Regions from separate parts of the Carnobacterium sp. 1290_CSPC genome, predicted to be linked through region 1. Evidence: riboswitches for the same ligand, from Rfam matches in the RefSeq annotation. Region 1 holds a riboswitch; the other holds the start of a gene.
What was found. Region 1 has a riboswitch for lysine ahead of AC973_RS07510 (ABC transporter permease subunit). Riboswitches for the same ligand answer to the same signal wherever they lie in the genome.
Positions count from the first base shown of each region.

Region 2: it holds a riboswitch for lysine, as region 1 does, so the genes downstream of both, dapA (4-hydroxy-tetrahydrodipicolinate synthase) here and AC973_RS07510 (ABC transporter permease subunit) in region 1, are expected to answer to the same signal.

Region 1 covers NZ_JVVG01000086.1:2,369-6,576, reverse strand. Annotated here, with positions in the region: gene AC973_RS07515 (amino acid ABC transporter ATP-binding protein) at 1-186, opposite strand, end outside; gene AC973_RS07510 (ABC transporter permease subunit) at 199-1,866, opposite strand; lysine riboswitch at 1,970-2,133, opposite strand; gene AC973_RS07505 (cell division protein ZapA) at 2,397-2,960, shown strand; gene AC973_RS07500 (CvpA family protein) at 3,000-3,557, shown strand; gene AC973_RS07495 (endonuclease MutS2) at 3,693-4,208, shown strand, end outside.
Region 2 covers NZ_JVVG01000023.1:8,405-12,612, forward strand. Annotated here, with positions in the region: gene purB (adenylosuccinate lyase) at 1-121, shown strand, start outside; gene AC973_RS01180 (helix-turn-helix transcriptional regulator) at 370-1,239, opposite strand; gene dapA (4-hydroxy-tetrahydrodipicolinate synthase) at 1,362-2,252, opposite strand; lysine riboswitch at 2,421-2,569, opposite strand; gene alr (alanine racemase) at 2,661-3,824, opposite strand; gene AC973_RS01195 (FUSC family protein) at 4,000-4,208, opposite strand, start outside.

The DNA of each region.
Region 1 (4,208 bases):
ACCAGTTGGTTCTTCAAGTAGGTTTAAGCAACGTAATAGGGTAGATTTACCTGATCCAGATGAACCAATAATAGAGGTTACTTGCCCTGGGCGTACTTGGAAGTCGATATCACGTAGGACCAAGTTTTCCCCAAAACGTTTTTCTAAATGTTGTACATTTAAGATTAATTGATCTTGGTTTTGCATGTCATTTTCCTCCTATTGTTCTCTTTGACCGTTGATTACCGTATTTGTGCTAGATTCATAGATATGGTAAGTCTTTTTGCCTGCCATACGATTTTCGATGAAATTCAAGACACGGGTTGTTGTAAAAGTTAAGACGAAGTAGATAATCGCTGTAATTAGGAATGTTTGGAAGGTTAGGTAAGTTGAACCTGCAGCTGATTTGGTTACAAAGAATAACTCAGTTACTGCGATAACATTTAATACAGACGTATCTTTAATATTGATCACGAATTCGTTACCTAAAGCTGGTAAGATTGACCGAATAGCTTGTGGCAAGACGATTGTCGTCATTGTTTGGTAGTGGTTCATACCAATGGCACGAGCCGCCTCAGTTTGGCCTTTATCCACTGAAGTAATCCCACCACGGATCACTTCGGCAAGGTAAGCACCAGTATTAATCGACACAATTAGTAAGGCTGCAAACAACGTAGACATTTGGAAATCAAAGAATAGTCTTGAACCATAGAAAATCATCATAGCTTGTACCATCATTGGGGTACCTCGGAAGATTTCAATGTAGGCAGCAATCACAAAGTCGAATAATTTATAGAAGAAGTAGGCAACCGGTTTTTGATCGCGACGAACGATTAATGAACGGTAGATAGCAATCAATAAACCAATGACAAATCCCATAATTGTCGAGCTTAATGCGATAAACATAGTGTTACCAGCACCAACTAGAAATTGGGAACCGTAAGTATTCCAGATGCCTGCAACTTCAGACCAGAAACCAGCACTTTCACCGCGCTCGTTTAAATTCACCATATCTTCCATTAATTGGTCACGGTCAGCGGTTGGAATAGTTGCTAAGGCTTGGTTCATAATGTCTGTTAATGGAGAATCTTTTCTGGTTGCAACAGCAATATCAGAAGTGACTTCACCTAAGTCAAAGCCTTGACCCTCAGCAAATTCCACGTACGTTAGGTCAGGGTTGGCAGCTACAGCAGCCATTGCACCTGGTTTTTCAGATACATAGGCGTCAACCGAACCAGCAGTTAAAGCAGTGATCATCGTTGGGAATGAATCTAGGGCAGTGGCTTGGGTTACGTCAGGGATTTGCGGAATTAAATCATAATGGAATGTGTTTAATTGACCAGTAACTGTTGTGCCAGCGAAATCTTCTAGCGATGTAGCATCTGCGTATTCACCGTCAGCCATTGTCACAAGAACGATATCTGAAGAATAGTAAGAATCTGAAAAGTCCATTTGTTGCAGACGTTCTGGTGTTGGTGACATACCGGCAATAATCACGTCAATCATGCCAGATTCAAGTGCAGGTGGTAGACCGTCCCACTCTAACTTAACAATTTCGAGTTCTAAGCTTAGTGAATCAGCTAGACGTTTAGCAATTTGTACGTCATAACCGTTTGCATATTCACCGTCAGAGTTTGAAATAGGGACTGCACCATCCGCGTCAGATGTTTGCGACCAGTTGAAGGGTGCATAGTTGGCTTCCATCCCAACTCGTAATACGCCTTCTGTGTCTAGACCTTCAGCTAATACTTCTTGGTCCACCTCAATTGTTGTGCCGACCTCACTCGCTTCAACAAAAGCGGATGTTGGGCCAACGATGGCAAATACGATTGTCAAAATAGCAATCAAAGCTTTTTGCCAAGTGTTACTTACTTGATGATTTTTCATAATAATACCTCCCGAAAATAATAAAAAGCCTCTACAGCAATAAATTGCAATAGAGGCTTCCCTTTGTGCGCAATAAGACTATGACTAGTCTTCCAGTCGTCACTCGTAGGATAGCGCATCACTTGTTTAAGTGACAGTCATAAACATTTTTTGTTTATGCCCAATACTTTAACTTGGGGTTAAAATATTTCGGCGAATATTCCTTTCCATACTTTCAACGCTCCCGCTCGGGTATGTACTGATAAGCTCCGCACCTCTATCTCAATATATCGTATTTCATCATACACGAAGAACAAGGGCCTGTCATGAAAATCTGATTAAATCTTTCATGACGGCCTAAAATCATTGCATTTTTTCTAACTTTTTTGGTCATTGGAAGCAGATAATGTCTAAGTCTAGCCATTATCTGGGATAAATGGTAAAATATCTAAGATTATGAAAGCTAGGTGGAACAAAAGTCGTTAAGACTCGACCTTTCTATTGCATCTACAAACATTTAACGCACAGTATAAAAAGTTGGAGTGACAAATATGTCGAATGAAGAAAAAAACAGAGTAATAGCGAAATTGGGCTATCACAAATTCACCATCAAGAGTCATAAAACAAGTGAACATATTCAACAAGTGAGCCGTGATATCAACCAGCTACTTGCTGATATCAGTAAAAAGAATCCCAATATGTCATTGGAAGAGATGGCTTTACTAGTAGCTTTAAACATTCAATCTGACAATGTGGATTTACAAGCACAAATGGCAGCAAAATCTAAAGAAAATGCCGATTTAATGGTCCGTGTGAAATCAATGGAGCAAACCATGGGTACATTGGTAAAAGAGATTGCTGAAATAGAAAAAGAAAAAATGCGTGAAGCACAAGAAAAAACACAATCGCAAACACCGTCAAAAGGAAAGACAAACCAGGGTCAAGCTAAGGCGCCAGTTAAAAGACTAGCGCAAACAAACGCAAGTGGAAAACAAACGCCAACACAGGCTGACTTAGAAAAAGAAATTCCTGAAATTAGCCAACCTAGTTTGAAATCTAGTGTGAACACAGCCTCAAAACAATTGGGTCGTTTGCGTCAAACACCTAGATCATAGGCTATTAATAGAAAATATTGGTACCAACGGGAGGAAAGCATGACAAGTTTTTTGATTTTATTATTTTTTATTCTTAGCATAGGCGTTGGTGTCTATCGAGGGGCAATACTACAAGGGATTCATTCTATAGGTCTATTGGTCGCGTATTTGTTTGCCGTTTTGTTCTATCAAAATCTAGTTGACCTTGTATCCTTATGGGTTCCTTATGTAGGTTTTGATATTGAAAATACCTTTGTCTTTTATCCAGTAGCTTTATTACAAAATATGGATATCATTTACTTTAGATTAGTTGCCTTGTTAGCTATTATCTTGCTTGTCTGGATTGTTACTAAATTTATTGCTTTTGGCTTAAGAGACTTAAAATTTAAAGAAATGGATATTCAATGGAACGGCATTTTGGGCGGCCTATTCGGGTTTTTCTCAGCTTGGTTTTGGTCATTCTTTATTTTAATGTTTATGTCCGTTTTAACCTTTGAAGGGGTACAGACAGCCTTAGCCAATTCTTCAGTCGCCAACTTTATTATCTTGAATACCCCAATCTTATCTGGCCAAGTATTCAACATCCTACTACAAGGACTAGGCAACTTACCATTTTAACAACATGCAAATATATGCCTTTGCGTACTGTGCGACTATGGCAATAGATATGGCTGTGATAATGGATCACGGCCTATTTCCTACTTAAGACGACTTTTTTGTTCGTTCCTGATAACAATCGAAGGAGGACACATTTTGAATCCTAAAATATTTCAAACCTTAGAATTTGAGAAAATACAACAACAAGTAGCAAATGAAACCAGAACTGAAATCGGGAAAATTCAAGCTTTAAATTTAAAACCAAGTGCAGAAGTGGAAGAAATCGAGCAAGCCTTACAAAGTGTTGACGATGTAAAACGCTTGTTTGAATTAGACAAACGGATCCCTGTCAGCCAACTAATCAACGTAAAACCATTCTTAAAACGATTGGATATTGGTGCTGACTTAAATGGGAAAGAATTAGCTGCAGTAGGCCGGGTCTTACGGGCATCCGGCGAAGTTTCTACTTTCTTTAGAAAACTAAAAGAAGCGCAAGTTGAATTAATGCAATTATATGCAATTGCGGATGACTTTATTGACATGCGAGATCTGATGCGTAAAATGCAAAATGCAATCGCAGATGATGGATCAGTCTATGACAATGCCTCGTCAACTTTACATGGCTTAAGACAAGGAATCAAACGTGAAGAAGCGAGTATCCGTGTCAAACTA
Region 2 (4,208 bases), on a different contig from region 1:
AGCCAATGAAGAAATCACTAGTCACCTTGATCAAGCAGCTATTGATGATGCATTTGACTACCACTACCATATCCAAAAAGTAGAGGACATTTTCGAAAAATTAGGAATAGTAGAAGAGTAGATTATTAGCAAAATTGCAATGACTGTATACAAAAAAAGCTCACGGTACTTAACCCAGATTAGGGCAAGTACCGTGAACTTTTTGTTTGATGTATGAAAAAACTTGTTGCAAGTAGCATGATTCAGCACTATTTTGTCCGATCCTGGACTGAGGGTGGTGCCACTGCTTTTAAGGCTATGATAGGTAAAGAGACAGCCGACGACTGAAATCAATAAATCAATAAATCTATAATCAAAAAAAAGAGATTCTTATGAGTCTCCTTTTTTTGGTACCTGATGCGGTCTAATATGATAATGCTTAATAAAGGCTCTATAGAAGTTACTATAATCATTAAAGCCAGCTTTTTGCCATGACTCCGTGATAGACAAACCATTTTCAATCAGGGTATAGGCATAGCCCAACCGCAAGTCCAAGATGAATTGGTAAATGGTTGAATGGAAGTAAGGCTGAAATACTCGGTTGACAGTTGACGTTGAAATGTCGAACTTGTCTGCGATGTCTTGAAGGGTTAGGTCTTTTCGGTAGGAATCAACAATAAAATGTTTAATTTCGTAGGCTAAAATTTCTCTTTCAGACATCTCTAATCGGTTTTGGTTTGAAGCAGAAGAAAGTCGACACAATTCAAGGAATATGGTCGATACAATACTAAAGATCATTTTCTTTTGAATGTTATCTTCAGGTCGTTTCAATTCCAACTGTAATTGAATCAAAGTTTGTAGTAGATGTTGCCAAGTGACGAAAGAGAAACTGAAGACATGGGGTTCATCAAAAATGTGTTTAACTTCAGGCGTTTCCACAAAATCATTGGCAATGGCATCTAAGTAAGGTTCGCCTAGGGATAAAATATAGGCATATATTTTTTCTTCTGTTGGTTTGTGGTCGTCAACGTGAGGATCACAGTCTTTTTCCGGTAAGATTAACCGTCTCATAATCGGTTCAGGTAAGACAACAATTTGACGAACAGAGACGTCAATTTTCTTGTCGGCTAACTCAATAGAGAAGGGTCTAAGGGGAATCAAGAGTTCGTTTCGATGGAAAGAAGAACGATTATAAATGTCAACCATTTGCTGATCAACTTTTTTTAGTTTGATTCGAAATGGTGGTGTTCCAGTTGGCATAAATCAAAACTCCTATTTTACATATTCAATCTATCACTTATCAGCTGCAATAAAAGAAAGAGCGTGCACTCATAAGTTACACACCCTTTAATATACCACAATTTACTTCAGAATTGAAAAGACTATAGCAAATTCAATCGTTTCATTTCAGCTTCTAGTGCAGCCACTGTTTCCTCTTGGGCAGGGACTAGTGGTAGACGCACTGAACCTGTATCGAAACCAAGCATAGACATAGCTTTTTTGATTGGAATTGGATTTGGTTCACTGAATAAAATGTCGATTAACGGTTTAAAAGTCGTTTGAATTTCAGCCGCTTTTTTAAAGTCGCCATTTAAGGCATAATGAGTCATTTCATGTACTTGTTTTGGTGCAATGTTAGCCAAAACAGAAATCACCCCTTGGCCACCCAAACTCATTAATGGAATAACCGTATCGTCGTTTCCAGAGTACACATCAAAATCAGGACCAACGTGGTAACGCGCATCCACTGCATTGGCTAAATCACCAGTTGCATCTTTAATCGCGACAATGTTTTCGATATTTTTAAGTTCCGCCAATGTTTTTGGTGCAATAGACATACCTGTACGTCCTGGTACATCATATAAGATAATAGGCGTCGTTTTTACAGCATCTGCAATGGCACTATAATGCGCCAATAAACCAGCTTGGCTCGTTTTTAAATAATAAGGCGTTACAGAAAGAATAGCATCTGCACCTGCGGCTACACAGTCTTTCGTTAATTGGATCCCGTGGGCAGTATCATTAGACCCAGCACCAGCAATCACGGGCACACGGCCATTGACTTTTTCCACGCAGAATTTTACTAATTCAACTTGTTCTTCGTCAGTTTGTGTTGAAGCTTCACCAGTTGTTCCGGCAACGACAATGGCATCTGTACCATTTTCAATTTGAAATTCAATCAACTCCGCAAACACATCGTAATTGATATTTTGTTCTAATGAATTATCGTAAGGGGTAACGATGGCTACCGCAGAACCTTTAAAAATTGTCATGAGAATCCTCCTATATTGTTCGCACTTTGTAATTGTCTTTATGAAAAAACGATCAGATAGCTTGAGTATAAAAAAGGCAGACAAGAGCATCACTCTATGTCTACCTAGGAAAACGTGTCAAAAAATACTGATAGCATTCAATAACCCTAACAGTTTTTAATCCCTAGCATAAGACAAGCGCTCCTCACCTTAATGGGCATTAAGGTTTGACAGGGATAACCCTTTTAGGTATTACCCCCAACACAGAAAATCTGCATTTCGGCACAACCACCTTTCACCATCGGCTACTGATTGGTTGCGCATCCTCTATATCTATACTTTCTATTTGTATAATCGTTAGTTTAAAATTAACATGACTATCCACTAAAGGCAAGGATTAAATGAAAAAACTATTAGATTTCGAAAGCGTTATTTCATTTTCTTTTTCTTATTAGATGTATATTCTCTGGGCAATCGTTGGCCTAAATTCGTCAAGACTTCATGGGCAATCGTTCCAGCGTGACTAGCAACGTCCACTACATCAACAGTTTGGCCGCCATTTGTCCCGATTAAAGTCACCTTAGCGCCAACAGGCATCTCATGGGGTAGGCGAATAATCATCTGGTCCATACAAATCCGGCCCACACTCGGGCACCGCTCGCCGTCAACAATGGCATCCAAGCCCAAATAACTTCTTTGCCAGCCGTCCGCGTAGCCAATCGGTAGGGTAGCCACCCATTCATCCGCACCGGCCACATAATCAGCCCCGTAGGAAATCGTATCGCCCGCATGCATTTGTTTGACGTAGATAATTTCCGTCTCCAAAGTCAATGCTTGCTTGAAATCAACAGGCGACGCCACATCTTCCATACTTGGAATGGATCCGTATAAGCCCAGGCCAAGTCGCGCAGCATCCAAAGTTTTTTCCGGGTACCAAAGGCTTAAGGCAGAGTTTGATTGATGGAAAAGGGGGGTGTACCCTAATGCTGAGTAGTCCAATTGACCAAGCAAACCTTCAAAAAAGTCAGATTGGGCTTGAACCTTGTCCTTACCATGGTCAGTGAAGGAATCAGCGGTAGCATAGTGGGTAAAGACTGAAGCCAACTTAAATTTCTTCGGATGTTTGGCAATGTAATCAATGATTTTTTGCGCTTTTTCAGCAGATCGCACGCCAATCCGCCCCATCCCAGAATCCACTTTAAGGTGGACATTCAATCGATGAAGGCGAGAAAAGTCTTTATCGTGTTTCTTGGCGTATTTTAAATAGTCCAAGCTAGAGACTGTCACACCAATTTCTAAATTAGCTAAAAGCCAAGCATCGTCTGGATCAGTCAAACCTAAAATCATGATAGGGGCAATAATCCCAGCGTCTCTTAGTTCTAACGCTTCATCCGCAACTGCGACCGCAAAACCGTCCGCACCGCGAGATTGGAGGGCGTCAGCTATTTTGACGGCACCTAAACCATAGGCGTCAGCCTTAACAACTGCCATGACAGCTTTATTACCGATATGCTTTTTAATAGCGAAATAATTATGAATAATCGCATCTAGAGACACGCTGGCCTTACTAGGGCGATGATAACTAATGGTCATAGTTTAAACCTCTCTTTAATCACATGGATTGATCGAAATAGATAGGAAAGGGCGTTAATATCGCGCATTTCACTTCTCATTTATTATACCACGTGTGGGTGAAAACCCGAAAGAAGGGTCTCTAACTTAAGGAAAAGCTAAGTTAGTTCAACCCTAAGGTAACCTTAGTGGTCAGTTAAACGTCTTCAGAAGTAGAAATTTGTAGAAACTTCGGTACATGGCTATTGTAAATAAGGATCCAAGGAACAACTCGGTCTCTTGGAAAAATGTACTCGATTCCAACAGCGACAATGGCACCCAAGAAGGTATCTAATACCCGAAGTAGCGCATATACATATTGATTGTCCGCTGGAATATTGAAGACAATGACAAGGAAAGTGGCGC